2 regions of the Variovorax rhizosphaerae genome follow, and region 2 is predicted to be linked to the other one. Evidence: predicted binding sites of a transcription regulator. Region 2 holds the regulator's gene; the other holds the start of a gene.
What was found. The regulator NrdR, encoded in region 2, represses ribonucleotide reductase genes. The targets are predictions, from matches to a motif close to CACNANATNTNGTG.

Region 1: WKW82_RS08740 (ribonucleoside-diphosphate reductase subunit alpha) is a predicted target of NrdR. The motif match lies at 10,768-10,781, and genes of this name have one in related genera.

Annotation. Positions count from the first base shown of each region.
Region 1 covers NZ_JBBKZT010000003.1:461,717-477,472, reverse strand. Annotated here, with positions in the region: gene accB (acetyl-CoA carboxylase biotin carboxyl carrier protein) at 1-454, shown strand, start outside; gene WKW82_RS08775 (hypothetical protein) at 457-582, shown strand; gene accC (acetyl-CoA carboxylase biotin carboxylase subunit) at 575-1,924, shown strand; gene prmA (50S ribosomal protein L11 methyltransferase) at 1,937-2,818, shown strand; gene WKW82_RS08760 (zinc-ribbon and DUF3426 domain-containing protein) at 2,915-4,291, shown strand; gene WKW82_RS08755 (carbohydrate kinase family protein) at 4,507-5,409, shown strand; gene WKW82_RS08750 (histone H1-like DNA-binding protein) at 5,718-6,125, opposite strand; gene WKW82_RS08745 (ribonucleotide-diphosphate reductase subunit beta) at 6,318-7,565, opposite strand; gene WKW82_RS08740 (ribonucleoside-diphosphate reductase subunit alpha) at 7,707-10,652, opposite strand; gene ampD (1,6-anhydro-N-acetylmuramyl-L-alanine amidase AmpD) at 11,034-11,627, opposite strand; gene WKW82_RS08730 (sigma-54-dependent transcriptional regulator) at 11,624-13,162, opposite strand; gene WKW82_RS08725 (two-component system sensor histidine kinase NtrB) at 13,175-14,869, opposite strand; gene WKW82_RS08720 (PP0621 family protein) at 14,866-15,114, opposite strand; gene WKW82_RS08715 (cytochrome C assembly family protein) at 15,111-15,756, opposite strand, start outside.
Region 2 covers NZ_JBBKZT010000015.1:123,080-138,835, reverse strand. Annotated here, with positions in the region: gene WKW82_RS28005 (pyridoxal phosphate-dependent aminotransferase) at 1-974, opposite strand, end outside; gene nusB (transcription antitermination factor NusB) at 971-1,504, opposite strand; gene ribH (6,7-dimethyl-8-ribityllumazine synthase) at 1,659-2,123, opposite strand; gene ribBA (bifunctional 3,4-dihydroxy-2-butanone-4-phosphate synthase/GTP cyclohydrolase II) at 2,126-3,283, opposite strand; gene WKW82_RS27985 (riboflavin synthase) at 3,280-3,933, opposite strand; gene ribD (bifunctional diaminohydroxyphosphoribosylaminopyrimidine deaminase/5-amino-6-(5-phosphoribosylamino)uracil reductase RibD) at 4,167-5,288, opposite strand; gene WKW82_RS27975 (type IV pilin protein) at 5,334-5,729, opposite strand; gene WKW82_RS27970 (pilus assembly protein) at 5,782-9,000, opposite strand; gene WKW82_RS27965 (pilus assembly PilX family protein) at 9,000-9,692, opposite strand; gene WKW82_RS27960 (PilW family protein) at 9,689-10,573, opposite strand; gene pilV (type IV pilus modification protein PilV) at 10,560-11,132, opposite strand; gene WKW82_RS27950 (GspH/FimT family pseudopilin) at 11,123-11,638, opposite strand; gene nrdR (transcriptional regulator NrdR) at 11,842-12,285, opposite strand; gene glyA (serine hydroxymethyltransferase) at 12,309-13,553, opposite strand; ZMP/ZTP riboswitch at 13,593-13,716, opposite strand; gene WKW82_RS27935 (lytic transglycosylase domain-containing protein) at 13,740-14,567, opposite strand; gene WKW82_RS27930 (DUF748 domain-containing protein) at 15,175-15,756, shown strand, end outside.

The DNA.
Region 1 (15,756 bases), on a different contig from region 2:
CAAACTAAAGACACTGATCGATCTCGTGTCTGAATCCAATATTTCCGAACTTGAGATCACCGAAGCCGAAGGCAAGGTTCGTATCGTCAAGGCTGGCACGTCGGCGCCGATGCAATACGTGCAGGCGCTTGCGGCTCCCCAGCAGGCCGCTTCCGCGCCGCCGCCCACCCAAGCTGTGGAAACGTCCGCACCGGCCGCCGTACCGACCTCGGCGCCGACGGGTCACACGGTCAAGTCTCCGATGGTGGGCACCTTCTACCGTTCGTCGAGCCCCGGCGCCCCGGCGTTCGTCGAGGTTGGCAGCCAGGTCAAGGAAGGCGAAACGATCTGCATCATCGAGGCCATGAAGATCCTCAACGAGATCGAGGCCGACAAGTCCGGCACGATCACGCAGATCCTCGGCGAGAACGGCCAGGCCGTCGAGTACGGCCAACCGCTGTTCATCATCGAGTAATCATGTTCAAGAAGATCCTGGTCGCCAATCGCGGCGTTCGCGCCTCGGCGCGGACGGCCGAAGGCCGGCAAATTGCCGTTGCACGCGCAGCGTGCGGGCGATGCAGCCGCGAGGTCAGCCATGTTTAAGAAGATCCTGGTCGCCAATCGCGGCGAAATCGCCCTGCGGATTCAGCGCGCCTGCAGCGAGATGGGCATCAAGGCCGTGATGGTCTATTCGGAAGCCGACCGCGAAGCCAAGTACGTCAAGCTGGCCCAGGAAGCGGTTTGCATCGGTCCGGCGCCGTCGTCGCAGAGCTACCTCAACATGCCGGCCATCATCTCGGCGGCCGAGGTGACGGATGCCGAGGCGATCCACCCGGGCTACGGCTTCCTGAGCGAGAACGCCAACTTTGCCGAGCGTGTCGAGCAGAGTGGCTTCCAGTTCATCGGACCCACGCCCGAGAACATCCGCACGATGGGCGACAAGGTCTCGGCCAAGCAGGCCATGATCAAGGCCGGCGTGCCTTGCGTGCCCGGCTCCGAGGGTGAACTTTCGGACGACGCCGCCACCAACAAGCGCATTGCGCGGGCGATCGGCTACCCGGTCATCATCAAGGCGGCCGGCGGTGGGGGCGGGCGCGGCATGCGCGTGGTCCATACCGAGGCGGCGCTGGTCAACGCGATCCAGATGACCAAGGCGGAGGCCGGCGCGGCGTTCAACAACGCGGCCGTCTACATGGAGAAGTTCCTCCAGAACCCGCGCCACATCGAAATCCAGGTTCTTGCCGACAAGTTCAAGAATGCGGTGTACCTTGGCGAACGCGACTGCTCGATGCAGCGCCGCCACCAGAAAGTGATCGAGGAGTCGCCCGCGCCTGGCATTCCGCGCAAGTTGATCGAGAAGATCGGCGAGCGTTGCGCCGCCGCCTGCAAGAAGATCGGCTACCGAGGCGCCGGCACCTTCGAGTTCCTTTATGAAGATGGCGAGTTCTATTTCATCGAGATGAACACGCGGGTGCAGGTCGAGCATCCGGTGACCGAATTCACCACCGGCATCGACATCGTCAAGACGCAGATCATGGTCGCGGCCGGGGAAAAGCTCCCCTTCACACAGCGCCAGATCGAAATGCGCGGTCATGCGATCGAGTGCCGCATCAACGCCGAGGACGCGTGGAAGTTCACCCCTTCGCCCGGTCGCATCACGATGTGGCATCCGCCCGGCGGTCCTGGGGTGCGCGTCGATTCGCACGTCTACACCAACTACTTCGTGCCGCCCAACTATGACTCGATGATTGGCAAGATCATCTGCTACGGCGACACACGTGAGCAGGCCATGGCACGGGTACGTACCGCCCTGAACGAGACGGTGGTCGAGGGCATCCAGACCAACATCCCGCTGCACCGCGAACTGATGGTGGACGCCAAGTTCATGGCAGGCGGAACCAACATCCACTATCTCGAAGAGTGGTTGGCAACGCACAAGCGCTGAGCGGCCCGGCCAGTGTTTGAACTTCGGTTGCTGGTTCCGGAAGACGGCGTCGAGAACGTCAGCGATGCGCTGGACGCGCTGGATGCGCTGAGCGTTTCCGTCGAGGACGCAGACGCGCAGACCGATGCGGAGCAGGCGCTGTTTGGCGAACCGGGTATGCCGCCGCCGAAAGACGGTTGGCTGCGCTCGCGCGTGATTGCGCTGTTCCTCAACGAGGCGGCGGCGCGGGAGGCTGCCGCCGTGCTGGAACTGCAGGACTTCTTCGAAGGTTGCAGCATCCTCGGCGTGGCGGACGTGCCGGAGCAAGACTGGGTGCGACTGACGCAATCGCAATTCGCGCCGGTCGAGATCACGCCCACATTCTGGATCGTGCCGACCTGGCATGAGCCGCCCGCGCAAGCGAAGCAAGTGATCCGCCTCGACCCGGGTCTGGCCTTCGGCACGGGTACGCATCCGACCACGCGCATGTGCCTGCGCTGGATCGCGGTCCACGGTCTCGCTGGCCAGCGTGTGCTGGACTATGGCTGCGGTTCCGGCATCCTCGCGATTGGCGCAGCCAAGTTCGGCGCGGCGCGCATCGACGCGGTCGACATCGACGAATCCGCCGTTGAATCGACGCGCCTCAATGCCGAGGCCAACGCCGTTCAGTTGAATGCGGGCCTTCCCGACACGGCTGAAGGACGCTACCAGACCGTGCTGGCCAATATCCTGGCGACACCGCTCAAGCTCTTGGCCCCCCTGCTGTGCAGTCATATCGCGCCCGGTGGCTCGCTGGTGCTGGCCGGTATTCTGGAGCGCCAGGCCGAGGAGTTGAAGGAAGCCTACGCGCCGTATGCGCGCTTGCAGGTCAGTGACAGCGAGGACGGCTGGATCCTGATGACCGCCACCGTCTAGTGCCTGCTCCACTGTGCAGCAGGCCAGGAGCGGTGTTGAACTGGCCTTGGCGCCTTGCCCCTGTCTGACGGGCCTGCCACCTACAATGCCCGCCCAATGAGTCTTGTCACCCGCTGTCCTTCCTGTGAAACCACCTTCAAAGTGGTTCGCGACCAGCTTCGAATATCGGATGGATGGGTGCGATGCGGTCGCTGCAGCCAGGTGTTCGATGCGACCCTCGACCTGCGCGACGCGCCGGATGCGGTCAGCTCACAGCCAGCCGCGGCCGGGGAAGTTGCGGCACCAGCGGCGATTGAAGCGCATGACGAACCGCTGGAGATCGACCTTCCGATCAAGGGGCTGGAGTTGCAGTTCGCGCGTATGGAACTGGCGCAGAAGAGTTTGGAAGCCAGGGTCGAATCAAGTCTGGAGCCAGACCGCGACTCTGGTACAGAGCCAGAGCCAGAGCCAGAGCCAGAGCCAGAGCCAGAGCAAGAGCAAGAGCAAGAGCAAGAGCAAGAGCAAGAGCCAGAGCAAGAGCAAGAGCAAGAGCAAGAGCAAGAGCAAGAGCAAGTTCCGGGGCCCAAGTCCCCCGATGCTGCAGCGCTCGCGCCGCACCCGGAGTGGCCGTCACTGGACCTGATCTCCGATCCACCATGGCCCGAGCCGATCTCCGCGCTGCCGACCGCTGATCCGCCGACTGCCGCGCCGCCGATCGAGCCCGTGCACGCATTGGCGCAGCACTCGCTCACCCGTTCCATCGAGGCCTTGGACGACTTCTCGGCCTTCGTCGGTCAATCCAGCAATGCGCAGCTGCAAAAGGCCTTGCGACAGGCTCGGATCGACGCCGTGCGCAATGCCCGCGCGCGTCGGGCAGCCGCAACGGCAACCCCCTTGGAAGAGGTGCCGCTTTCCTCGCCCATGGTGACCTCCGCCAGCATCATCGAAGCGCCTTGCGATCCGGCAGCGGCCCTGCCGCCGTTCGCGCGAACGCCCGCGGCGGCCCGAAGCGAGCGCGGGTCGGGTCGCTTTGTCAGCGTCGCGCTGATCCTCCTTGTCGCCGCGCTCCCGCTGCAATGGGCGCGCCACGAACGCGATGCGCTGGTCGCGCGCGAGCCTTCGCTGCGGCCTGCGCTTGAAGTGCTGTGCAAGCTCATGGCCTGCCAGATATCGCCGCTCCGACAGATCAGCGCGATCACCATCGACGGTGCCTCATTTGCCCAAGACAAGACCGGCGACGGCTATCGCCTCGACTTCACCCTCCGCAACAGCGCGACGATGCCGCTGGCCATGCCGGCGGTCGAACTGTCATTGCTCGACACGCAGGAGCGCACCACGTTGCGGCGCGTGCTGATGCCGGCCGACTTCGGCGCGCCCGCGGTGCTCGGCGCCAAGGCGGAGCACGCCGCATCATTGCCGCTTGCGCTCACCCGCCCCGACGCTGCCGGGCTGTCGCCGGTTGCCGGCTACCGGGTGCTGGCCTTCTATCCTTGAGAGGCTGAGCGTCTTTCCATCATGCCTGCTCATCGCGCCAAAAGGCCTCTGCTCGTCATTGCAAATGCTCGCCATGGCCCGAACCATGGCTGTGCCTTGCGCCTGAAGCGGATACCCTTTGGCGCACTGCACGGGCACCCTCGAAAAGCCCCAGCTTCTGATCTGAGCGCATCGCGCTTGTCGTTCCAACCCTTCCAACACCTTGGGGCTCCTACATGGCAGCAGTGATTTGCGGTTCCCTCGCGTTCGACACGATCATGAATTTCGAGGGACGGTTCGCCGACCAGATCCTCCCCGATCAGTTGCACATCCTGAACGTGTCCTTTCTCGTGCCCGGCCTGCGGCGCGACTTCGGCGGCTGCGCCGGCAACATCGCGTACAGCCTCAATGCGCTCGGCGGCAAGGCACTGCCGATGGCGACGGTGGGAAGCGATGGCGCCGCCTATGTCGCGCGGCTCGATGAATTGGGCGTCGGCACCGAGTTCATCCGCGCCGTTGACGATGCCTACACGGCGCAGGCGATGATCATGACCGACCGCGACAACAACCAGATCACGGCCTTCCATCCAGGCGCCATGCAGCAGGCGCACATCACGCACATCGCGGCACGCCCGGACCTGAAGATCGGCATCATCTCGCCCGATGGGCGCGACGGGATGCTGCAGCATGCCGAGCAGTTCAAGGTCGCCGGCATTCCCTTCGTCTTCGATCCGGGGCAAGGCTTGCCGATGTTCAATGGCGACGAACTGTCGCACTTCATCGAACAAGCCGACTGGGTCACGGTGAATGACTACGAAGGCAAGATGCTGAGCGAGCGCACTGGGTGGAGCAGTGCGGACATTTCGCGCCGCGTGCAAGGTCTGGTCGTCACGCTGGGCGCCGATGGATGCGAGGTCTGGATCGATGGGGTCATGTCGCATGTCCCGGCGGTCAAGCCGGCGGTCGTGGTGGATCCCACGGGCTGCGGCGATGCATGGCGTGGCGCGCTCCTGTTCGGCCTGGAGCAGGGTTGGCCGCTGGCCAAGTGCGCGGTGCTGGGCAACCAGATCGGCGCGCTCAAGGTTGCGCAGCGCGGCCCGCAGAACTACACGGTGGACCGCCAGCAGCTCGGCCTCTGACCGGCGGCGTCCCTCCCTGCCGGGAGCGGCACAGCATCGCCAGCAGTGCGGGGCCATGGGTGCTGCAGTGCGAGGGCCCTCCCGGTTTTTTCATGCACGACTATCTCATGCGACATTGCCTTCAAGCGCGCAGCGGCGTTGGATGGGCTTGTCATGCGACAGCACTGCCGCACTGCCGAACTGCCGAACTACCTATGGCGCTCCGCGTCGTACCGCGCTTGATTGCAAAGTCGTCTCAAGCACGAGAGAAATAGAAAAGCCCGACACCTCGCGATGCCGGGCTTCGCCGATCAGGGCCTCTGAATGACTCAGGGCTTGCTGGCCGTCGGGAACGGCCAGGCAGCTTGAGGATTCAGCGTCGTCTGTGCCGAAGGGGCAGGGGCGACGGCGGCCTTGGCGGGTGCTTTCGCAGCCTTCTTGGCGGCAGGCTTCTTCGCGGCTTTCTTGGCCGCAGCCTTCTTTGCAGGTGCCTTCTTGGCAGCGGCCTTCTTCGCCGGCGCCTTCTTCGCGGCGGCCTTCTTCGCAGGTGCCTTCTTGGCAGCGGCCTTCTTCGCCGGGGCCGCCTTCTTCGCGACGACCTTCTTTGCCGGTGCCTTCTTCGCGACGACCTTCTTGGCCGCGACCTTCTTTGCCGGTGCCTTCTTGGCCGCGACCTTCTTCGCCGGAGCCTTCTTCGCAGCGGCCTTCTTGGCCGGCGCTTTCTTTGCAGTTGCCATTTCTTTCTCCTTGATCAAGTTGAAAAATCAACCTCTTGAAGCACTCCGCGTCCGCTTGTGAACGTGAAGCGATTCATGGTGTTGGATATCAAGCTCCAGCACCATGAACACCGTCGCCTGTCAGTCGCCGCACTCTCTGGTGCGATGTGCGCCGATGGCAATTCTTGAATGCATTGTTGTTCTGTGAACGTCTCAATCCCAGGAAAGAGCACCACCCGACTGGTATTCGATCACGCGGGTTTCAAAGAAATTTCGCTCTTTCTTCAGGTCGATCATTTCGCTCATCCACGGGAACGGATTCTCTTCGTTCGGGAAGAGTGTCTCAAGGCCAATTTGCTGTGCACGCCGATTGGCGATGTAGCGCAGGTAGCCCTTGAACATGGATGCGTTCATGCCGAGCACGCCGCGGGGCATGGTGTCTTCGGCGTAGCGGTATTCGAGTTCGACGGCCTTGAGGAACAGGGCCTTGATCTCGGCCTTGAACTCTGCGGTCCAGAGGCCGGGGTTCTCGAGCTTCAACTGGTTGATCAGGTCGATGCCGAAGTTGCAGTGCATCGACTCGTCGCGCAGGATGTACTGGTACTGCTCGGCAGCACCGGTCATCTTGTTCTGGCGACCGAGCGCGAGGATCTGCGTGAAGCCGACGTAGAAGAACAGGCCTTCCATGAGGCAGGCGAAGACGATCAGCGACTTGAGCAGCGTCTGGTCGGTCTCGTGCGTGCCGGTGTGGAAGTGCGGGTCGCTGATGGCCTCGATGAAGGGGATCAGGAACTGGTCCTTCTCGCGGATCGACGGTACTTCGTTGTACGCGTTGAAGATCTCGCTTTCGTCCAGGCCCAACGACTCGACGATGTACTGGTAGGCGTGCGTGTGGATCGCTTCTTCAAAGGCCTGGCGCAGCAGGAACTGGCGGCACTCGGGTGCTGTGATGTGACGATAGGTGCCCAGCACGATGTTGTTGGCGGCCAGCGAGTCGGCGGTCACGAAGAAGCCGAGGTTGCGCTTGACGATGCGGCGCTCGTCTTCGGTGAGGCCGTTCGGGTCCTTCCACAACGCGATGTCGCGCGTCATGTTCACCTCTTGCGGCATCCAGTGGTTGGCACAGGTGGCGAGGTACTTTTCCCAGGCCCACTTGTACTTGAAGGGCACCAGCTGGTTGACGTCGGTCTGGCCGTTGATGATGCGCTTGTCTGCGGCACGAACGCGGCGGGCGGCGGGCACCGGGGTGGCAACAGTTGCTGCTGTCATGCGTGCCGGAATGCTTGCGCCGTCATCAAGCTTGCGTGATGCCGTCGCGGTGTGGACAGCGGCTTGGGGAATTTGCGGAGTCGGGACTTCCATCGAGCGGCCGGTTGGTGCGCCGTGATTCGTGGAGTGCTGCAAACCTTGTTGCATGTCCTTCGATGAGGAGGGCTTGACTTCTTCGTCCCAGGTCAACATAGAAAAATCCAGTGCTCAAATTATGTGAGCAACGATGTGATATGCAAAGTGCTCGTTCGCATCGCGCTTCAATTATCTTGTTCTTATGTTGCTCGCGAGCATCGACTTTTGTGAGTCGATGCCGCGCGTTTCACACAACGATTACTGACACGCTTCGCATGTCGGGTCATCGACACCGCAGAACGCGATGTCGGTGGCAGGGATCGCATTCATCTGCGCTTGCGCTGCGAGTGCCGCGGCTTCGAGTGCGCTCATCTTCGGCGTGGCATCGCCACCCGATGACACGGCGTTCAGGCGGCCCGATTGCACCGTCGATTTCTCGGCATGCGTGGCGCTCTGCGTGCGCAGGTAGTACGTGGTCTTGAGACCGCGCAGCCATGCGAGCTTGTACGTGTCGTCGAGCTTCTTGCCCGAGGCGCCGGCCATGTAGATGTTGAGCGACTGCGCCTGGTCGATCCACTTCTGGCGACGCGATGCAGCCTCGACCAACCACGTGGTCTCGACCTCGAAGGCGGTCGCATAGAGCGCCTTGATGTCTTGCGGCACGCGGTCGATCGGACGCAGCGAACCGTCGAAGTGCTTGAGGTCCATCACCATCACGTCGTCCCACAGGCCCAGGCGCTTGAGGTCTTGCACCAGGTAGTGGTTGATGACGGTGAATTCACCGGACAGGTTCGACTTGACCGACAGGTTGCCGAAGCAGGGTTCGATCGAGGCATCGACGCCGATGATGTTGGAGATGGTCGCGGTCGGTGCGATGGCCACGCAGTTGGAGTTGCGCATGCCGTCGGCCTTGATCTTCTGGCGCAGTGCGTCCCAGTCGAGCGTGGCCGAGCGGTCCACTTCGACATAGCCGCCACGTGCCTTCTCGAGCAGGTCGAGCGTGTCGATCGGCAGGATGCCCTTGTCCCACAGCGAGCCCTTGTAGCTCGAGTACTTGCCGCGTTCCTTGGCCAGTTCGGTCGAGGCCCAGTAGGCGTGGTAGCAGATGGCTTCCATCGACTCGTCGGCGAACTGCACGGCTTCTTGCGATGCATAGGGAATGCGAAGTTCGTACAGCGCGTCCTGGAATCCCATCAGGCCCAGGCCCACCGGACGGTGGCGCATGTTGGAGTCGCGCGCCTTCTTCACGGCGTAGTAGTTGATGTCGATCACGTTGTCGAGCATGCGCATCGCGGTCGAGATCGTGCGCTTGAGCTTGGCCTGGTCAAGGACCGAGCCGCCGGTCGAGCCGGCGGGTGCCGCCTTCAAGTGCTGCAGCAGGTTGACCGAGCCGAGGTTGCACACGGCGGTTTCGGTGTCGCTGGTGTTGAGCGTGATCTCGGTGCAGAGATTGGACGAATGCACGACGCCGGCGTGTTGCTGCGGCGAGCGCACGTTGCAGGCGTCCTTGAACGTGATCCAGGGATGGCCGGTCTCGAACAGCATCGTCAGCATCTTGCGCCACAGGTCGGTGGCCGGGATGGTGCGCGAGGGCTTGATGTCGCCGCGCGCGGCCTTCTCTTCGTAGGCGACGTAGGCCTTTTCGAATTCAGCCCCGAACAGGTCGTGCAGGTCGGGCACGTTGGAGGGCGAGAACAGCGTCCAGTTGCCCTTTTCCATCACGCGGCGCATGAACAGGTCGGGGATCCAGTTGGCCGTGTTCATGTCGTGCGTGCGGCGGCGGTCGTCGCCGGTGTTCTTGCGCAGTTCCAGGAACTCCTCGATGTCGAGGTGCCAGGTTTCGAGGTACGTGCAGACGGCGCCCTTGCGCTTGCCGCCCTGGTTCACCGCGACGGCGGTGTCGTTGACGACCTTGAGGAAAGGCACGACGCCTTGCGATTCGCCGTTGGTGCCCTTGATGTGGCTGCCGAGTGCGCGAACGCGGGTCCAGTCGTTGCCCAGGCCGCCGGCGAACTTCGACAGCAACGCGTTTTCCTTGATCGACTCGTAGATGCCGTCAAGGTCGTCGGGCACGGTCGTGAGGTAGCAGCTCGACAGTTGCGAGCGCAGCGTGCCACTGTTGAACAGCGTGGGCGTGCTCGACATGAAGTCGAAGGAGGACATCACTTCGTAGAACTCGATGGCGCGAGCTTCGCGGTCGATCTCGTTGAGCGCCAGGCCCATGGCCACGCGCATGAAGAAGGCTTGCGGCAGTTCGATGCGCGCCTTGCGCACGTGCAGGAAGTAGCGGTCGTACAGCGTCTGCAGGCCGAGGTAGTCGAACTTCAGGTCGCGTTCGGCCTTGAGTGCGCCGCCGAGCTTGACCAGGTCGTACTGCAGCAGCTTCTCGTCGAGCAGTTCGTTCTCGACGCCCTTCTTGATGAAGTGCGGGAAGTAGTCGGCGTAGGCGGTGGCGCGTTCGGCCGGCGCCACTTCGCGGCCCAGGATCTCGCGGAAGATCGTGTGCAGCAGCAGGCGGGCGGTGGCGAAGGTGTAGTCGGGGTCCTTCTCGATCAGCGTGCGGGCCGCCAGGATGGAAGCCTTGTAGACCTCGTCGAGCGGCACGCCGTCGTAGAGGTTACGCATCGTCTCGGCCTGGATCGGCGCGGCCGTGATGGTGGCGCCCAAGCCCTCGCAGGCCGATTCGATCAGGCCCTTGAGTTCGTTGATGTCGAGCGCGACGCGTTCGCCGCGGTCCAGCACATGCAGGGTGGGCACGACGGCTGCTGCTGCCGGCTCGTTCTGGCTGGCGCGCTCGCGCGTGCGGCGCTCGCGGTAGAGCACGTAAGCGCGGGCGACTTCATGGTGGCCGCCGCGCATCAGGCCGAGCTCGACCTGGTCCTGCACGTCTTCGATGTGGAAGGTGCCGCCGCCCGGACGTGAACGCACCATCGCGCGCACCACGGCCTGGGTCAATCCTTCGACCGTCTCGCGCACGCTGGCGGAAGCCGCGCCCTGGGTTCCATGCACGGCCAGGAAGGCTTTCATCATCGCGATGGCGATCTTGTTGGGCTCGAACGAGACCACCGCGCCGTTGCGGCGGATGATCTGGTAATGCGCGAGCGCATCCGCCGACAGCGGGCCGGCGACATCGCGCTTGCTGGCGCCGGCTTGGGTGAAGGACGAGGGGCGGGGCGTGGCGGGGGTGTTCAGTGCTGTCTGCATTCGGTTCCTCGGTTGGCGACTGTTGTTGTGGCGAGCGGCGCCTGGGGGCATGCGAGCCGGGCGTGCGCCGCAAGATTGTTAGAAGTTTGTAGCGGCGTTGATCCGGCCGAGGGGGCACTATATCTAGTGTCCCGGGGGCCTACAAGCCACTAGATGTAGTGCTTTTTGTGAATCTCAAGCGCCGCGTTGCACGGGTTTTTCGGCATCCTGCACCGGAGCGCCCGTGGTTGCTGGGCTACTTTCTCACGGTCCAGTATTGGTGCGGGTTGCGGGGCGATTTGGGCCTGCAGCCCGCATGGTTCCTGGACGCGGGCGGTGATTTTTGCTGCGCGATGGCCCTCGAACGCGGTCCATCGCCGCCGTCATCGCGATTGAGAAAATTCAGCGGACCATGGTGCTTTCAGGAAACATCGTGTGGGGCCAGGCCAATGCGCCTTGCAAGGCGCGCCAGTCGAAGCCGCTGCCCGGGTCCTGCTTGCGGCCCGGCGCGATGTGCTCATGGCCCGCGATGAAGGCCACCGGGTAGTGCTGTGCAAGGACCGGGCACAGGCTGGACAGGGTCTCGTACTGCGCTTCTTCGAAGGGCTGGCCTTCCAGGCCTTCGAGCTCGATGCCGATCGAGTCGTCGTTGCAGTTGTCGCGACCGCGCCAACTGGAGGCGCCGGCATGCCATGCGCGGTCGTCACAGCTCACGAACTGCCACAACTCGCCGTCGCGGCGCACGTAGAAGTGGCTGGAGACTGCCAGGCCGCGGATTCGGCCGAAGTACGGATCGGCGTCCCAGTCGAGCTGGTTGGTGAAGAGTTCCTGCACGTGATTGCCGCCATAGACACCGGGCGGCAGGCTGATCGAATGCAGCACGATGAGGTCGACCTGCGCGCCCGCGGGCCGGGGGCCGAAGTTCGGTGACTCCAGGCGTCGGGCGAATCGGTACCAGCCCGCCTGCCAGAGGCTGGCGTCCGATGCCGCATTCATCCGGCGTCGTCCAGCGTGCCAACGCCGCCGTCGTCGCCGTGCGGGGTGCTGATGCCGAGCCGGGCGATGCGGTAGCGGATCTGGCGCAGGCTCAGGCCGAGGCGCGCGGCTGCGGCGGTGCGGTTGAAGCCGCTTTCCTGCAGCGCACGGACCAGCACTTCACGCTCGTGCTGGTCGAGGTAGGACTGCAGGTCTGAAGGCATTGCGGGTCGTGGCGCCGGGCGTTCGCGCGCGGGTGGGGCCGCCACGGCCGTGGCGGGCAAGGGCAGGGCGGGCGCCTCGAGGGGCGCGAGACCGCTGCTCATGAAGTCCAGGTGCAGTTCGTCCCCGTCATTGAGCGCGACGGCGCGGTGCAGCAGGTTCTCGAGTTCGCGCACGTTGCCTTCGAGCGGATGGCCCGCGAGGCGCGTGATCACATCGGCGGTCAGGCGCGGCACCGGCATGCCGGCGTCCTGCGCGATACGCGACAGCAGCGCGTTGCACAGCGCAGGCAGGTCTTCGCGCCGATCGCGCAGCGGCGGCACCGCGATCTCGATCACATTCAGGCGGTAGAACAGGTCCTGCCGGAAGCGGCCGGCCTGCACTTCGGCATGCAGGTCCTTGTGGGTGGCGCTGACGATGCGCACGTCGACCGTGTCTTCCTGCGTGGACCCGATGGACCGCACGCTGCGCTCCTGGATCGCGCGCAGCAGCTTGGACTGCATGGCCAGCGGCAAGTCGCCGATCTCGTCCAGGAAGAGCGTGCCGCCGCGCGCCGCCTGGAAGTAGCCGTCGCGGTCGGCCGCGGAGCCGGTGTAGGAGCCCTTGCGCGCGCCGAAGAATTCAGCCTCGAGCAGGTTTTCGGGGATGGCGCCGCAATTCACCGCGACGAAGGGTCCGTCGCTGCGCTGGCTGCAGGCATGCACGGCGCGCGCGACCAGCTCCTTGCCGGTGCCCGACTCACCGCGCACCAGCACCGGCGCCATGCCGCGCGCGACCTTGGCGATGTGCGACTTGATGAGCCGCATCGGCTCCGATTCACCGACCAGGCGTTCGAGCGCCCGGTCGCCCAGTGTCGCGGTCGGCGGCAGGGTGCGGCTTTCGATGAGTGCGGACGGGATGGCCGCAGGGAGGGCTGCCTTGGCCACGTGGACGGCCACCTGCGGCTGGCGCTGCACGGCCGACGCCACCACCGCGCGGAACTGCTTGAGGTCGACCGGCTTGGTGAGGTAGTCGAAGGCGCCGGCCTTGAGCGCCTCGACGGCGTTCTCGGCCGAGCCGTAGGCGGTCATCACCACGCAGCGCTCGCCGCGCTGGGCCTTCTGGATGCGTTGGATGATTTCCATGCCGAGTCCGTCGGGCAGCCGCATGTCGGTGATCACCGCATCGAAGCGCCCGGCGTCGAGGTGCTCCCAGGCCTCCGACAAGCTGCCCGCCGCTTCGACGCGATAGCCCTCGCGCAGGAGGGTCAGTTCGTAGAGGGTGCGCAGGTCGGGTTCATCGTCGACGACCAGGATCTGCGCCGGCAGGACTGCGGTGGGGTGGTGGGTGCTCACGCCGCTATTGTGTCAGCCGCGTCTTTCGGCGGAGGCAAAGACGACGAAGAATTCGTTACCTTCCGGCCCGGCTGCAGAGAGCGCCCGACGCTCGTAGCCGATGGTGGCGCCGTGCCGCTCGCAGAGTTCGCGGCAGATGAACAGGCCCAGCCCGCTGGAGCGGCTTTCGGACGAGAAGAAGGGTTCGAACAGGTGCCGCTGCACCGCCGGCTCCAGCGGCATGCCGTCGCTCCACACCTGCAGGGTGGCGCGGCCGCGGGCGCCGGTCGCGGTCGTCACCTGGATCGAGCCGTCGCGATCGCCCGCATAGCGCGCCGCGTTGTCGAGCAGGTTGACCAGGATCCGGCGCAGGTGCTCGACTTCGAAGCGCACGTCGCGCCCGACGGCATCCAATGCCAGCAGCACGCCTTGGCGCCGGGTCTGGCGCACCCATTCCTCGGCCAGCGTGCGCACCGTGGTGTCCAGCGCGACCAGGTCGCCGAGCGGCAGCGAGCGTTGCTGCCGCGCGCGCGAGACGTCGAGCACGTCATCGACGATGCGTGCCAGGCGCTGCGCGTTCTGCTGCACCATGGCCGTGAGCTGGCGGTGCGAAGGATCGACCAGGTCCTCGCCGAGCAGGGCGCTCGCCTGGGTGATGGCGGCCAGCGGATTGCGGATCTCATGCGCCACCGCTGCCGACATGCGGCCCATGGCGGCCAGCTTCTCGGTGCGGATGCGCGCTTCCAGTTCGCGCAGATCCTGCAGGAACATGACGCACAGGCTGTCGATGCGCCGGTCGGTGGCCGGCGTCAGGCGGGTACGGACCCGCACTTCGCGCGGCGCGCCACCGACCTGCGCGATCGGCATCTCCTGGGATTGCGGCTGGCGCTGCGAGAAGGTTTCGTCGGCCAGCCCTGCCAGCGGTTGCCATGCCGGATGCGCAGCGAGTTCGAAAGGCAGCGCCATCGATGCCAGGCCCCGGCCCAATATCGCGTCGGCCGCCGGATTGGCCGAATGCACGCGGCCATCGGCATCAATCACCAGCACGCCCTCGCTCAGGGTTTCGATGACCAGTTCGTTCACCTGCGCATGCAACTGTGCGGTGCTGCGGCTGCGCAGGGCCTGCGCTTCCTCGCGCGCCAGCCGCAACGCCAATTGGTGCGCCAGCAGCGCCACCACGAACAGGCCGGTGCCTGTGAGTGCCGCCTGCAGGAAACGTGTCGACGGGTCGCCCGCATGATCGAGCCATTGCCAGCCCGCGTCGCCCAGCAGCAGCAGCGTGACCGCGGCCGTGGTGCCGAGGCCGACCGATGCAGTGCCCAGTACCGCTCCCATCAGCACCGGCAAGGCGAACAGGGGGGTGTAGTTGATGCTGCCCGGCAACTGCACCATCTGCAGCGCGGTAAAGGTGGCCAGGTCGATGCCGATCGAGGCCAGCCAGGCGCCACGGAAGCCGCGGATGGGTGGATGGAAGCGCACGTAGCGCGCAGCGCCGAGCACCGCGAGCAGGTAGAGGATGGAGACGATCAGTGCGGCCGGCGGGATGGCAGGACTGATGCCGACGCTCACGCCCTGCAGCATCACCAGCACGAGGGCCACGAAACTGCGCGCGGTCATGAAGCCGCGCCAGAGGCGCTGCAGCGCCGGGCTGTCGATGTGCGGCGCGGTGTCGAGGCTGCCCCATTCGCCGCCGGGCTCGCCGCGCGACCAGGGCGGCGGCGGGGTCATTCGGCCGCGGCCTGGCGGTGGGCGATGCTGCAATAGACGCCACCACCGGGCCCGGCGATGGCATCGCTGGCCGGCAGGTGCAGGCCGCAATGGGCGCAGCGCACCATCTCCTGCGGTTCACCCACGCGCCGAGGCGCGGCGGCCGGTTTGGCGGCGCGCGCGGCCTCTTCCATTTCCTCGGGGCGATTGCGACGCCAGAGCCAGATCGCCAGCGCCACGACGAACAGTACGATCAAGTACTTCATGCGACGCGGTCCAGCATCACTTCAAGCACGAAGCGCGAGCCCACATAGGCCAGCACCAGCAGCGCCGCGCCCGCGTAAAGCACGCGCCGCGCCGTGCGTCCGCGCCAGCCGACGCGTGCGCGCCCTGCCAGCAGCACCGCGAAGCAGAGCCAGGCCAGCACCGACAGCACGGTCTTGTGGTCCCACTTCCATGCGCGGCCATAAAGTGTCTCGCTGAAGAAGAAGCCGGCCAGCAGCGTGGCCGACAGCAGCGCGAAGCCGGCGGTGACGAAGCGGAAGGTCAGCCGCTCCAGCGTGAGCAGCGGCACGCCGGCCTCGGGGTCGTTGGCGCGGCGGATCTGTTTCTCGGCGCGCGTGATGAGCCAGGCATGCACCACCGCCGCCCCGAAGAGGCCGTAGGACGCAATGCCCAGCGCCAGGTGCAGCGGAAGCCACGGCGATGCGGACACATCGAGCGGCTTGCCCGGGAAGAAGGTGGCCACCAGCACCGTTGCGGCTGCCAGCACGGCCAGTGCGCGGCGCACGGTGAGTTGGGGGTACATGCGGCTCTCGATGCCATAGACCGTGAGCACCAGCCATGCCGTCACGGAGAGCGCCGGTCCCCAGTCGAAGCGGGGCTGCGCACCGGCCAGGCCTTGCACC
Region 2 (15,756 bases):
GCATAGAAGGCGCCATCCGGCACCACCGGCACATTGAGGCCGAGCGCGTTCAACTGTGGAATGAACCAGTCGCGCCGCGCCTTGAACTCGGCGCGCCGGCGTTCGTATTCGGCAATGCTCTCGGGCTCGAAGCAGGCCAGCGCCGCGTACTGCGACACCGTGCTGGCGCAGATGAACAGGTTCTGCGCAAGGCGTTCGATCACCGACACCAATGCTTCCGGCACCACCAGCCAGCCGAGCCGCCATCCGGTCATGTTGAAGTACTTGCTGAAGCTGTTGATGCTGATGACGTTGTCGTCGATCGCCAATGCGGTCTGGCCGAAGGCGTCGTCATAAGACAGTCCGAGGTAGATCTCGTCGATCAACGTGATGCCACCGCGCCGCGTCACCACCTCATGGATTCGGCGCAGTTCATCCGGCGCGATCGAGGTGCCGGTCGGATTGGAGGGCGAGGCCAGCAGCACGCCACGCGTCTTGTCTGTCCACGCTGCTTCGACCTTCGCCGCGCTGAGCTGGAAGCGCTCCGCGGCGGTGGTCGGCACCAGCACGGCCTTGCCTTCCGCCGCACTCACGAAGTGGCGATTGCACGGATAGCTCGGGTCCGGCAGCAGCATCTCGTCGCCGGCCTCGATCAAGGCCAAGCAGGCCAACTGGAGCGCCGCCGAGGCACCGGCTGTCACAACAATGCGACGCGCCGGCACGTCGACGCCAAAGCGCTGCGCATACCAGCCGCTGATGCGTTCGCGCAGCGCGTCCAGCCCGACCGCGTGCGTGTACTGCGTGGCGCCGCTGCGCACAGCCCGCATGGCGGCCTCCTGCACCAGCGGCGGCGCGGTGAAGTCGGGCTCGCCGATGTTCAGAAAGATCATCGGCCGGTCAGTGTTGGCCACCTCGCGCGCCAGCTTGCTGGCCGCCTTGGCCACTTCCATCACGTAGAACGGTTCGATGCGCTCCGCCCGCGCCGAGACCCTCATCGGACGTTGCCCTTCGCCCGATCCGCCTCGACCTCCGCCGCGCGCAGCTTCGGCGCCAGCCCGTTGAGCACGGCGTTCACGTACTTGTGCCCGTCGGTGCCGCCGAATTCCTTGGTGAGTTCCACGCATTCGTTGAGCACCACGCGCCACGGCACGTCGAGGCAATGCTGGAACTCATAGACGCCGATCCACAACACCGCGTGTTCGATCGGCGAGATCTCTTCCATCTTGCGATCGAGCAGCGGCAGGATCAGCGCATCCATCTCCGCGCCCTGCTCGATCGAGCCATGCAGCAACGCGTCATAGTGCGCCGCGTCGGCCTTGTGGAAGCCCGCGAGGTCGCGCGTGAAGTGATCGATCTCGGTCGCGTCGTTGCGCCCGACAAGGTGCTGGTACAAGGCCTGCAATGCGAACTCACGCGCGCGGCTGCGGTTGGACTTGGCCGACGCCTTGCGCGCGCCGGTGCTGGTCAGGCCGCCGGTCGATTTCCGCGGCGGCTTGCCGGTCGTGCTGGGTGATTTTTCGGTCATGTGCGTCGTCCATTGCGCTGCGCGCCATGCACAGGGCTTGAAACGAGGGCAGGCAACGTGGTCCAGTTCGTGAGCACCCGCGGAACCGGCTTTGCCGGGCCGCTGGGTGTGCCCCCTTGAGGGGGAGCGCCGCAGGCGCATTCGGGGGTGGGCTTCATTGCAGTTGCGCCAGCAGTCGCGCCATCTCGACCGCCACGCGCGCCGCGTCGCGGCCCTTGTCGGTCTGTCGGGCCACGGCCTGCGCCAGGTTCTCGGTGGTGATGATCGCGTTGGCGATCGGGATGCGGTAGTCGAGCGCCACGCGGCTCACGCCTGCGCCGGACTCGTTGGCCACCAGTTCGAAGTGATAGGTCTCGCCGCGGATGATGCAACCCAGCGCGATCAGCGCCTGGTAGCCGCCGCGCTCGGCGAAGGCCTGCAGCGCCACCGGCACTTCCAGAGCGCCGGGCACGAAGACGTGGTCGATGGCTTCGTCGGCCACACCCAGCGCCGACAACTCGGCGAGGCAAGCCGTCGCCAGCGCCCCGGTGATGTCGTCATTGAAGCGCGCCTGCACGATGCCGATGCGCAAGCCCTTGCCATCGAGCGCGCCTAAGGCGCCCTTGTTCGCATTCAGCATGATCAGCAGTCCTTGTGGGTGTAGCCGACGATCTCGAGGCCGTAGCCGGGCGTCATGCTCGGCATGCGGCGCGGGTTCGCCATGAGGTTCATCTTGTGCACGCCGCAGTCACGCAGGATCTGCGCGCCCACGCCGTAGTTGCGCAGGTCCATGCGGCCGCGTTCGGGCGCCTGCGCGGGGCGGGCGGTGCCTTCGAACTGCGCCAGCAATTCGGTGGCCGATTCGCCGCAATTCAGTAGCACCGCCACGCCCTTGCCTTCGGCCGCGATGTGCGCGAGGCTGGCATCGAGGCTCCACGAATGCAGCGAGCGATTTATTTCGAGCGCGTCGAGCACCGACAGCGGCTCGTGCACGCGCACCGGCACGACGTCATCGGCGGCCCAAGCGCCGCGTACCAGGGCCAGGTGCACGCCGTTGCTCGGCTTGTCGCGGAAGGCGTGGGCCGTGAATGCGCCCCAGGTGGTCTGGATCTCGCGGCTGCCGACTTTCTCTATCAGCGTCTCGGTTTGCGCACGATGCTCGATCAACGCGGCGATGGTGCCGATCTTGAGCCCGTGCTCGGCCGCGAACACCTGCAGGTCCGGCAGGCGGGCCATGGTGCCGTCTTCATTCATCACCTCGCAGATCACCGAGGCCGGGGAGCAGCCCGCCATGGCCGAGAGGTCGCACCCCGCTTCCGTATGCCCGGCGCGCATCAGCACGCCGCCATCCACCGCTTGCAGCGGGAAGATGTGGCCCGGCTGCACCAGGTCGGTCGCCACGGCATCGCGCGCCACGGCAGCCTGCACGGTCCGCGCACGGTCCGCCGCGGAGATGCCCGTGGTCACGCCCTCGGCCGCCTCGATCGACACGGTGAACGCGGTCGAATGCTTGGCGCCGTTGCGCGCCACCATCGGCGGCAGGTTCAGCCGCTCGCACATCTCGCGCGACAGGGTCAGACAGATCAGGCCGCGCGCATGGCGCGCCATGAAATTGATGGCCTCCGGCGTGACATGGTCGGCCGCGATGACGATGTCGCCCTCGTTCTCGCGGTCCTCCTCGTCGACGAGGATGACCATCTTGCCGGCGCGCAGGTCGGCCACGATGTCTTCGACGGAGGAAATGGGGGCGGGCGTTCGCCCGTTGACAGGCGTGCCAATCGGCGTGACGGAGGCGTTCATGGCTTGTTCGTCTGGGTGGGGAGGGGAAGGGCGCCGGCCTGGAGCATGCGCTCCACGTAGCGAGCGACGGTGTCGATTTCGAGGTTCACGCGGCTGCCCTCGACCAGCCCTCCCAGCGACGTGTTTTCCACGGTGTGCGGAATCAGGTTGATGCTGATCTCGCTGCCCTGCGGGCCGTCGCTCACGCTGTTGACCGTCAGGCTCACGCCATTGACGGTGATCGAGCCCTTGTAGGCCAGGAAGCGGGCGAGCGCGGGCGGCGCGACGATGCGCAGCTCCCAACTCTCCCCGACCGGCGCGAAGCGGCTCACCGTGCCGATGCCATCGACATGGCCGGACACGATGTGGCCGCCCAGGCGATCGCTGGCGCGCAAGGCCTTCTCGAGGTTGATGCGCGCCGAGGTTTCGGTCAAGCCGGCCGTCTTGTCGAGCGACTCGGCCGAAATATCGATGGTGAACTGCTGGTTGGCGGGGTCCAGGGTGGTGACGGTCATGCACGCGCCGTTGAGCGCAATGCTGTCACCGAGCCCCACGTCGTCGAGATAGCCGTCGGGCGTGGCGATGCTGAGTCGCTTGCCGTGGGAAGAAGAGCTGCCGAGGTCGTGGATGGCGGCGATGCGCCCCACGCCGGTGATGATTCCGGTGAACATCCGCGCATTGTATTTGGTCGACAGTTGTTGCCTGTCCTCGCCGCGCCATGGGTACTTCTTTGCGCCTCGGCCTGGGGTAACAGGGGTGAACCGGACAGCTTGCTGCTCGCCCCCAGGCTCCGCCCCACGTCGGGGCGCTCTTCCAACCCCCTAAGACAACGCCGGTGGCTCGGTGCAACGCCCGTTCCATGGTGATTCTGATGTCGGGCTGCGTCGTTCTGCGCGTTCCAAGGCTAGAACTTGTCGCGGCCGCTCGCGCGGGCGACGATGCGCAGGTCGGGACCGAGCATCTCGACGGAGCGGAACTCAAGCGGCAGCGCGCCGGCAAGCTCGGTCAAGGGCCCCTCGGCGTGAACGTGGCTGGCCATCCCCATGCCGCTGCCAATGAATTTCGGCGCTAGGTAGACCAGCAACTCATCGACCAGCCCATCGCGCATCAGCGAGCCATTGAGCTTGTGGCCAGCCTCGACATGCAATTCGTTGATCTCGCGTCGAGCGAGATCGGCCAGCATGGCCGCCAGGTCGACCTTGCCATTCGGGTTGGGCAGGTGCGTCAACGTGGCGCCGCGCGCCTTGAGCGCCGCTTCCCTCTCGGGGTTCGACCTTGCGCCGGCATAGATCCAGACGGATCGGCCGGGCAGGAACAGCCGCGCCTCGGGCGGCGTCTGCAATTGGCTGTCGACGATCACAAGGTGGGGCTGGCGACCCGATTCGACCAATCGCACATCGAGCAGAGGGTTGTCCTCCAGCACCGTACCCACGCCAGTCAGCACGGCGCTTGCCCGCGCTCGCCAAGCGTGTCCGTCGGTGCGTGCGGCTTCGCTGGTGATCCACTGGCTCACGCCGTTGTCGAGGGCCGTCTTGCCATCGATCGAGGCAGCGACCTTCATTCGCAGCCAAGGCGTCTTGCGGATCATGCGGCTGAAGAAGCCGATGTTGAGTTCGCGCGATTCGGCGCCGCCCGGCCCGACATGCACCTCCATGCCTGCCGCACGCAGCCGGGCGAAGCCCTCGCCTGCGACCAGCGGGTTGGGGTCTGCGATCGAGGCGACCACCCGCCGGATGCCGGCGGCGATCAGTGCATCGCAGCAGGGGCCGGTCCGTCCGTGATGAGAGCAGGGCTCCAGCGTGACGTACGCCGTCGCGCCGACCAGCGAATGGCCACGCGCCGCCGCATCGCGAATCGCCATGATTTCGGCATGCGGCCCTCCCACGGGCTGGGTTTGCCCCTGACCAATGACCTCGCCCTTGCTGTTGGTAATGACGCAGCCGACGGCGGGGTTGGGTGAAACATTGGCTTGTGCCGCGCTTGCCAGCGCGAGCGCCTTGTCCATCTTTTTCGCGTCAAAGGGCATGGAGGAGTGATCGGGGTATGAAGATAGCGCGGGGCCCGTTTGTGCTCAGCGACTCCAGCAGTCTGTCACCAATTCGGCGGACGCGGTCGTCGCTGACAGGCCGCGTGCGCCGGCTTGCGTCAATGTGAACGCGCCGCACTTGTCGCCGGCCTGGCCATTTTGCGGAGTCGCCGTCAAAGTGTAGCCAGCTCCCTGCGCATCCGTGGCTTCGAGGCTGATGGCATAGCGCTTGGATGGCACTTCCTGCAGTGCCGCCGGAAAATTCGTGGCAGCCTCGTCGGTTGTCAGGTAGGTGCCCCGGGCCGTTGCCACCCGCTCCAGCCAGTGGGCGGCCTGCAGCAACCCGGCGCGCGCCTCGGCACGATGGCCGCGGCGGATGTACTCCTGGTAGCTGGGCAGCGCGATGGCGCTCAGGATGCCGATCACCGCGACCACGATCATCACTTCGATCAGGTGAAGCCGCGTTCACGCGAGCGATTTCTCATCGGCGCATTCACCGCAACTGTCGCCAACTCGGCCGCAGGCTGATCTTCACCAGCCGATCCCTGCCGTCGCAGGACTGGCCGGAAGGACAGACGCTGATGACCTTCTTGTCCGTCCTCACTGCGTAGCGCAGCGACGATTCGATGCGCGAAGCAGTCTTCGGGGCATCGACCGCATCGGCACTTGCGGTGTAGCCATAGATTTGCGAGCTCGGGGCGCCGCCAGTGATGGCGTTCAAGGTGGTGAGGTAGCTCTGTCCGTTCACCATGGTCGGACCGCAGGTCTCGGCCATCGTGTCGCCGCCAACGTTCGGAATGGTGCTTAGGATGTCTACGAGCCGGCCGTCGAACCAATCGAGGTTCTGCACCACGCGTTCACCCCCCACGGGCAAGTCGAGATACCACCCCTTGCGCGCTGCGAAACTCACGTCGTTGGCACTCAGGCTCCAGAGTCGGTTGCCCGTCGCGTTTGACGTGCCGGCCTCTGCGCCGACCGACTGCGCGACCAAGGAAATGCGTCCGTCGGTCACGGAATTTCCATTCGACAGGATCACCTCATTTGCGGTAGTGCGCTCGATGGCGGTGCTGTCGCGGATGCCATAGAGGGTCTGCGGCGAAGCGTCCCCCCGATCGCCGTTTGTCAGGTTTCGTCCGGTGCCGAACACCAGCATGAGGCCTCCGTCGGGATGCGGCAGCCACACTGGCGCGGCGGTGATGGGTTGCGCTTTCCCGGCAGCGTCGTGTGCGGTGTACAGCGGGACCTTGACAGCGGGCGGCGCGTTGTCGAAGTCGGCAATCTTCCATTCGCCCGCGGTCTTGCTGGTGAGGTCGAACTTCCAGAGGTGGCCTTGGAGATCGCCGGCATAGGCGATGTCCGCCTTCCCGTCGCCGTTGAGGTCGATCAGGCGGGGGGCGCCCAGGCCATTCCCGCCGGCGGGGCCCGCGATGATCTTGGTCAACGCCTTGTTGCCATCCAGGTACTGGATCAGCAGCACAGCCCTTTCGTTCGGGCTGTTGTAGCCGTTGCCGGTGACCAGCGCCCAGCGGCCATCGTTGAGCTGGGTGATCTGCTGCGTCGCGTTGGGGTTGGCCTGCCCCTTGACCGGCTGGCTGAAGATGCTCCCGATGTCCGGGTCGGCATCGGCGCCGGTGTTGTCCAGCACCACCAGGTCACCGGGCCGGGCCGTTGCAAAGGCTGCCGGATCGGTCACGTCCAGGACGAAGAAGCCCCGGCCTCCGGCGCCCAGAAAGCCCGCGAGGTACGTCTTCCAGGTGGCATCGCCAGTCTTGATGTCGCCCGAGAGCGGCGAGCCGTCGACAAAGTACTGGTGCTCGTAGGCGGGTGAGCTCAATTGCGACAACTTGCCGTAAAGGCCCAGTGGCACATACGCGATCTTCTCGGTGCCGTCGGCCGCGAGAAAGCCATGCAGCATGCCGTCATTGGCGCCAACGTAGAGCATGGAAGGCCTGGCCGCACGGGCGCTCCTGAAGGCCACGTAAGTGGCGTCGGTGTACGTCCCGGTGGGTTTGCCCGGCGCCACCCATAGCATTGAATTGACGATGTCGCCGTGGCGCGACTTGCGATTGCGGAAGGGCCCGCCGTTCGTGACTTCCAGGTTGCGGTCGCCACGCAGGAAGGCAAGTCGCTCGATTCCCTTGCCGTCGGTTCCGGAGCTGCCGGTGTCGAGCATGGCCTTCTGCGCGTTGGATAGATTGCCCCAAGCCCATGAGATAGCCTCAGTGCCGTTGTGGGACAGCACGAGCCGGTTCGCGGGATCGAAGCTGCTGTCGTCCATCAGCGTCGCCGTGGACACCGGCTTCGCGGGGGTATTGCCCACAGCGGCAACCGCTGTGCCCCACGCGCCGGCCGTCGATACGGCACCGGTGCCTGCCGCGACGGTGTAGGCCGTGACTTCACCCTGCCATCCGTCGGCAGAGTAGCCAGCCTCGAAGGACATCGATGCCGCCCTCGCAGATCCGGAGCTTCCGGTCAGCGAAGTGAGCGCACGACCCGTATCGGCGGCGATCGAGTTCAGGACATCCTTGAAAGCATGGGTCAGCGACTCGGTGGTGGGCGCCGGGACAAACTTGCCGCGCGCGTTGAGGGCGGAGTGCCACAACTCGGGTTTCCGCTTCTTGTCATCGATGGCGGCATCCGAGTTCAGCGGATTTGGCCAAGTCGCCGTACCGAGCATCAGGCGGTTGTAGTCGTCACCGCTCCAGGTGCTGTCGCCCAGCACGAGCCCCACATCTTTCCACTTGGCGGCGTCGCTGAATCCCACGGTGTACAGCGTCATGTGCTGCCAGTTGGCCGGATCGTTGCGTGGGTTCCAGAACTCGGTGATGGTGCGCGTCTGTGCGCCGTCCGTGAAGGTCTCGCTGCCTTCGCGTGCGATGCGTCGGGGCACGTTGTTTTCCAAGTCCGGTTGCAGGTCGGTGGCCCAGTAGTGGAAGGCCAGGTCCGAGAAGGTTGGCAGTACGTGAGAGCCATAGCTGTCGGTGTAGATGCCAGCGCCCAAGTCGTCGCGGTAGATCTGCGTTTGGGCGACCGTCGTGTCATATGGTGTGCTCCCGTCGCCTAGCACGCGGGGTGTGCCGTCGGCATTCTGTATCTGCGCGGCAGCCACCGGATTGCTGGCATCCCATGGGATGGGATCATCTTTTCTGCCGAATGGGGTGTTCCATCCCCCGTCGGTCATGAAGAGGTTGTAGGCCTTGCGGCATCCCAGCATCGGTTCCTGCACGTGTCCCGGCACGCTCGCCCATGGACTTTTGACGCCGCGGGGCATGCGCAGGTATTCGCCAGCGTTGAACAGCATCCGATGGGACGGCGTGTAGCCAACGGGTTGGAGCGTGTTGACCCACGCCTCGAAATTCGCGCGGTGCGAGGCGTCCAGCACACGCATTTCGTTCTTGCCATCGCAGTCGCCGCCGCTCGGAATCGTGTAGCAGCGGGCCATCGACTGCCAAGCCAGGCGAATGGCGCCATCCGGCACGTTGGATTGCGAGAACGTGTCGAGCAATGCTGCGCGCAGGGTCGTCATGCCCGCGCTCCCCATGCTCTCCGAATCGTCTACTGACACGATGACATTCGGTGCCGGCTTCCTGTAGTTCGTGCCGGCGGGGGCGGTGCTGAATTGCAGTGGCGCCGCCGCCGCCTGCGACGACAGCATCGCGAGGGCCACCAGCAGAGTGCAACTGATCGACGCGGAGACGTGTGTTTTCTTCATCAATCCACCGGCTTTCGCACGAACACCGTTTGCAGGACGGCCATGCTGTTGGGCTTGAGTCCTTTCGCAACTGCCGTGATGCGGTAGACATACGGGCTGTCGGCGTCGGGTGCGTACGTTTGCGCCAGTCCGCCCTTGGTGGCCAGGCCGATGTCGTAGGGAAGCACCTCGACCCAGTACCAGGCGCGCGGCGCCTTGCCGGCGCTCGTGATCAGGAGGGGGTTGCTGGCGGCCGTGGCCTTGGCGCCGGTGTACGCGCCGTAGGTTGCCGCCACCTCCTTCATGGCGTCCAACTCGCTTTTCGAGTTCAGGAACTTGCCGTTGTTGCCGAGGCAGATGCCGCGCACGCAGGCGGGTGTCGCTGTTCGCAAGGTGTCCGAAAGATTCTGGAAGTCCGCCTCATCGACGGGGAAGAAGACTCCGCCGGCGAGTTCCCGGCAGCCGACATAGGCCGCGCCGTTCCTGCATTCGGTCTTGCCATCTGCCAACGTGCCCATGATGTCGAACTCGGCATCGCGCACCATGGCTTGCGCGGCCTCGAACGCGCGCTGGTAGTCGCTGTCGTTGCCCGTGATCATTTCGCTGAACAGCGCGGTCCGCGAGGCCCAGATCACCAGCAGGCTGGAAAGCATCACCATGACCAGCACGATGAACATGGAAACTCCGCGCTGGCGCTTGATTCGCGTGCTCACGAGACGCCCTGCTGGGTCCGCAGATCGAACACGTTGCGAAACAGCATGTGGAGGACGCCGTTGTGCGGCGCGTCCTCGCCGTTGCAGTTGACGTAGTTCCTGGATGGTTGCTCGCCGGTGGTTTCGGTGCCCTTCAGGTCGAGGCAGATCTCGACTGAACTCACCGAATTCCAGAGGTTGGCGGCCTGCACTTCGTTGGCGTCCATGCGTCGGATCGTGGTCGGCGAGGCCTTGACGCGGTACCAGACCTGGAGGTCCGCAAAAAAAGCGTTGGTGACGATGGGTTGGCTGTCTGTCAAGCCGCTGCACTTCAAGGCGCGCGTTTCCCCCGGTTCACCTTTGTCCTTGACGTCGACAAAGAAGGTGCTGTCCAAGCGCGAATCGTGTGCCGTGTTGGCCAGGCAGTCGCGTTGCTCCAAATTGACCACGGCGCCTGCTTCCGTCTCCGCGTCCTCGGCGCCCTTGGCTGTGGGGATTGCGGCGCCGTCGTCTGGGTCCACGGCCTGGGTGCTGAATGAAACCGTGTCCGGATATCCATTGGCGCCCTCCAGGCCGTGCACGGCGAAGCCCGATTTGTTGTAGCCCTTGAAATCTGCATTGAACGCGCGCTTGTCTTCGGTGAACGACTTCGTCAAGTTCAATGAGCCGGCCTGACGCGCTTGCATGCCGATCAGCCGCAGCACATACGACCCCTGCTGCTGCAAGCGCGCGACGTCCGTGACCATCGCCGCACTGTTTCGCGACAGCAGCATCGCGGCAATGGCAGCGCCAATCACCAGCAGGCCAATGACGAGCGCAGCCAGCAATTCGACGAGCGTGACGCCGCGTTGCGATCGGCGCGCCGCCGCCCTTGGGTGCGCAAGAAGACTACGGCTGGACATACACGACGTGACAGATGAGGCCGGTGGGGCAACTGGGGGTGCCGGTAGCACTGGGGGCGGGCTGGGCCAGCGGCGCGAGGTAGCCCTTGTCGTCCGAGCGTTCGTTGGACCGCCAGCCGACCATCACGCCCAATTGCCGCTTGTTGTTGGCGTCCTCGTCGGAGGACAGGAAAACCGTGGCCTTGCCCAGCGGCAGCCGCTGCGCGACTTCTGTTTTCCATTCCCAGAGGTCGCGGGCAGCAAGCTGGGCGGTGGTGCACGCCTTGGCCCGGCAATCTGCTGCAGGTGCATCGCCGATGTCCCAGTCGGCCACGTAAGCATTCAACTGCGCGAAAGCGTCGGGGTTGGACTTGATGCGCTCGCCCAGGTCTTCAATGGCCCGGACGGCTTGCGCGCGTCGTGCGGAGGTTTGCGTCTCTGCGAGCGTACGCACCTGGACCCACAGGATCGCGAGCACGCCCACCGCCAGGATCAGGATCGAAACCAGGGACTCCAGCAGTGTCACGCCGCGCTGCCGAGTTCCTTGGCGTTGCGAAATGCGTTGGGCGTTCAGCTGCATTTGCTGGCGCCCTTCAGCTCTCGCAGACTGCCGCCGCCGCTCAAGCACAGAACGTTGCTGAGTGCAACGTCGTCGTCGCCGGAAGGGCTGATTGCGACGCCGATCATGCCTGCGCTGGATTCACCCCACTGATTCAGTCCCATCGAGGAGACGTATTTCTTGGTCAACTTGACCGTGACGCCACGAGGCCTGGGTGTTGACTGCAGGAGTTCGCCGTTGTCAACGGTCTTGTTGCCATTGCGGTCGGCGAACACGAGCCATCCACAGCTCCAGTCGCTGGCCTCGGGCGTCGTGCACCCGGCCTCCGTCGCCTTTTGCACCATGACTCCGCCGCCGCGCTGGATGGCTTCGGATCGAGCGAAGTAGATCGTCGCGGTCACGTCCTCCACGGCGGTTCGAACCCGGTAGCGGGAGACCACGGCGTTGAAACTCGGCAACGCCAGCGTCGCCACGATGGCTACAACGAGGACGACCATCATCAATTCGATCACGGTGAACCCCGACATGCGGCGGGTTCCGCGAACAAATCCGGTATGCGGCTGGGAAAAAAGCGAGATCACGCCCGTGATGCTACGGGCGCAAATGTAGCTAGAAAGTTAGCAGGGCTGGACGGCGGCTTGTCGCCGACGAACGGCGCCGTTAGGCGAACTTATGACAATTTAGTGTATTTGTGTCGGCAAATTCACAAAGATGTCGTTCTTGGTTACCGTCAGATATCGCGCAACAACTGTCGAAACTCGTCTACATCCTCAAAGCTCCGATACACCGACGCAAAGCGCACATAGGCCACCTTGTCGAGCTTTTTCAGTTCGCGCATCACCAGTTCACCGACCTTGTTCGACTCGATTTCGCGCAAGCCAAGCGCCAGCAACTCTTGCTCGATGCGTCGCAATGCGTCGTCGATCTGTTCGATTGTCACCGGCCGTTTGCGCAGCGCCAGCATCATCGAAGCGCGGACCTTGCTCGCTTCGAAGTCGGCACGCCCGCCATCCTTCTTGACGACCACCGGGAAGTTGACGTCCGGCCGCTCATAGGTCGTGAAGCGTTTCTCGCAGGACCCGCATTGGCGGCGGCGGCGCACGAAGTCGCCGTCTTCCGACACGCGGGTCTCGACGACCTGCGTCTCAAGGTGGCTGCAGAATGGGCATTTCAAGCTGCGGCCCGCCGTCGTCTTGGTCAGCGGTAGACCGGGAAGCGCGTGGTCAGTGCCTCGACCTTGGCGCGCACCGCCGCCAGGTTCGCTTCGTCGCGCGGGTTGTCCAGCACGTCCGCGATCAGGTGCGCCGTGGCGCGGGCTTCCTCGTCCTTGAAGCCGCGCGTGGTCATGGCCGGGGTGCCGATGCGCACGCCGCTGGTGACCATCGGCTTTTCCGGATCGTTGGGAATCGCGTTCTTGTTGATCGTCATGTGCGCGCTGCCGAGCACCGCCTCGGCTTCCTTGCCGGTGATGCCCTTGGGGCGCAGGTCGACCAGCATCAGGTGGCTCTGGGTGCCACCGCTCACGATGCGCAGGCCGCGCTGGGTCAGCGTCTCGGCGACGATCTGCGCGTTCTTGATGACCTGCTGCTGGTAAGTCTTGAACTCGGGCGTCAGCGCTTCCTTGAAGGCCACCGCCTTGGCGGCGATGACGTGCATCAGCGGACCACCTTGCAGGCCCGGGAAGATCGCGCTGTTGATGACCTTCTCATGCTGCGACTTCATCAGGATGATGCCGCCGCGCGGGCCGCGCAGGCTCTTGTGCGTGGTGGAGGTGACGATGTCGGCGTGCGGCACCGGATTCGGGTAGCAACCCGCGACCACGAGGCCAGCATAGTGGGCGATGTCGACCATGAAGATCGCGCCAACGTCCTTCGCGACCTTGGCGAAGCGCTCGAAATCGATGTGCAGCGAATAGGCCGAGGCGCCGGCGATGATCAGCTTGGGCATGTGCTCATGCGCCTTGCGCTCCATCGCGTCGTAGTCGATGGCCTCGTTCTTGTCCAGGCCGTAGCTCACCACGTTGAACCACTTGCCGCTCATGTTGAGCGGCATGCCGTGGGTCAGGTGGCCGCCTTCGGCCAGGCTCATGCCCATGATGGTGTCGCCGGGCTTGAGGAAGGCCAGCATCACGGCTTCGTTGGCGGAAGCGCCGCAGTGCGGCTGTACGTTGGCTGCGTCGGCGCCGAACAGCTGCTTGACGCGGTTGATCGCGAGTTGCTCTGCCACGTCGACGTGCTCGCAGCCACCGTAGTAGCGCTTGCCGGGATAACCTTCAGCGTACTTGTTGGTGAGTTGCGAACCCTGCGCCGCCATGACGGCGGGCGAGGCGTAGTTTTCACTCGCGATGAGTTCGATGTGCTGTTCCTGGCGTGCGTTTTCGGCCTGGATGACAGCCCACAGTTCGGGGTCGGTCTGTTCGACCAGATTGTTGCGTTGGTACATGGCAGTCCTGTGAAGACAAATTTCCTTGTTCATGCAAACAAGGGCTGCCCAGGCGAACGGCGGAACGTCCGGCAAGCCGGCCGGTACGCTCCCAAGTGGTATTCCACGTCAGCGCATGGACCCTGCAGGAGGGTTGCGCCTATCGCCAGTCGCGTACCGCGCCAGTGTAGCCGAGAGACCCGCGGCTCAGGAGCCGCTCTCCAGCATCGCGAACTTCTCACCTTCACCGCGTTCGGGTGACTTGCCCCGCTCGGCCACAGACAGGCTCCGGCTCGAGGTCGTGGAGGGGGCCTTGCCCTGGGCAACCTGCCGAAGGCGTGCATGCTCGGCCAGCACCTTGCCGGCATAGCCGCCGTCGTCTTCCAGGTTGGCAGCGCCGACGTAGTGGCGCAGGCCGCCCTCGACGGACCCGGCGCGCGCAATGCATTCCTGCAGCACCTTGACGCCCACGCGCATGTTGGTGATCGGATCGAAAGCCGTCAGCGTGCCACCAGCGCTTTCATATTTCTCGCCATGGATGCGGGTCATCACTTGCATCAGGCCTTGGGCGCCCACACTGCTCTGGGCGAACGGATTGAAGCTGGATTCCACGGCCATGATGGCCAGGATCAAGGTCGGGTCGAGCTTGGTGCGCTTGCCGATCTCGTAAGCCTCGGCGACGAGCGCACTCAGTGGTTCCGCTGCAACACGGTACTTCTTGCTGAGCCAGTAGGCCACCGCGGCCTGCTGTTTGGGCAGGTCGCCAGGGCTTGCCGCCGTGGTGCGGTCGATCGCATTCGGTTGCAGGTCGGTCGGCTCGGGGGCTACAACGGGCTTGCGCGACTGGAGCCAGCCCATCAGGTGGGCCTCGCCAGATTCGCGCAGGTCTGGCCGGGCCAGAAGCGCCAGTGCGGCAAACACGATCGACAGTCCAATCAACGCGAAGCCGTTGTGGGTAAGTTCAAAGAAGCCATCTGCCACATCGGACCAGAAGGTCCGTAGCCCGCGGGCTGTGGAGGCCAAGGCCTGTTTCATCGCTTTTCCTTTCGTCGTCGGTACCGGAAACGCGGGCGCGCATGAAGCGGGCCAGGTCGACAGTACCGTCGCTGGGGGTTGGTATCAGGTTCCGCGCGAGAGGGGAGAGGAGCGCGGCCGCCTGATAGGGCCGGTGGCAAGAGTGCACGCGGCGGCGGAGTACAAAAGACTGCAAGCTGCAAGAGTGCAGCAGGGTTGAGCGAATTCTATGGATGGGCTAATACCCGGTCAAGAATATCGTCTAGTAGTCTTATTCTAAAAAAGACCTGAGGAAAGTTCGTGCCTGTAGTCAGAAAGGGCTCACTGAAAGCGATTGAAACACCGATTTGCAAAGGCCATTCCACCGCTTAAAGTGAATGTGCCTGAACCGTCAGGCGCTACGCCAAAGGCCGAGAACAGAGGGATTTCTCCCGGTTCGACGTTGGAAGCACCCCCCGGTGGCAATCTCTTGCTGCCAGCGAGACCGGAACCATTCAACTTCCGGTCAAGCGAAAAGATGGCATGGGTTTTGAACTCGCCATCAGGCCCGGTGACGAGACTCTGCGTCGACTCACCGGGCTTTCTTGTTTCTGGGAACCCGTGTGGCTTTACGGCACACTTCTCCATGATGAATGCTGCTGGCCTGAGACAAAACAAATGGGTGCGACGCGTGATCGTCGCGGTGCTCACTGTTCTGCTGATCTGGCTGGTGGCGTGGCTGGTGGTTCCGCCGCTGCTCAAGAGTCAGTTGCAAAACATCGCGAGCGCGAAGCTGGGGCGGCAGGTCACGGTGGGCAAGATCGATTTCAAGCCCTGGACCATGGAGCTGGCGCTGAACGACCTGCACATCGCCACGGCCGACGGCAAGGGCGACCAACTGGCGATCAAGCGGATCTACGTCGATGCCGAGATGGAGTCGATCGTGCGCCTGGCGCCGGTGGTCGATGCGGTGACCATCGACCAGCCGACAGTCGCGCTGAAGCACCTGGGCGATGGCCACTACGACATCGACGACATCATTGCCAAGCTGGCGACGCCGCCCGACAAGCCGCCAGGGGAGCCACCGCGCTTTGCTATCTACAACATCGCGGTGAATGGCGGCTCGGTCGATTTCGACGACCAAGCCGTCCAGCGCAAGCACACCCTGCGCGACCTGGTGCTGAACGTGCCGTTCATCAGCAACCTGGCTTCCCTGCGCGAGGCCAAGGTG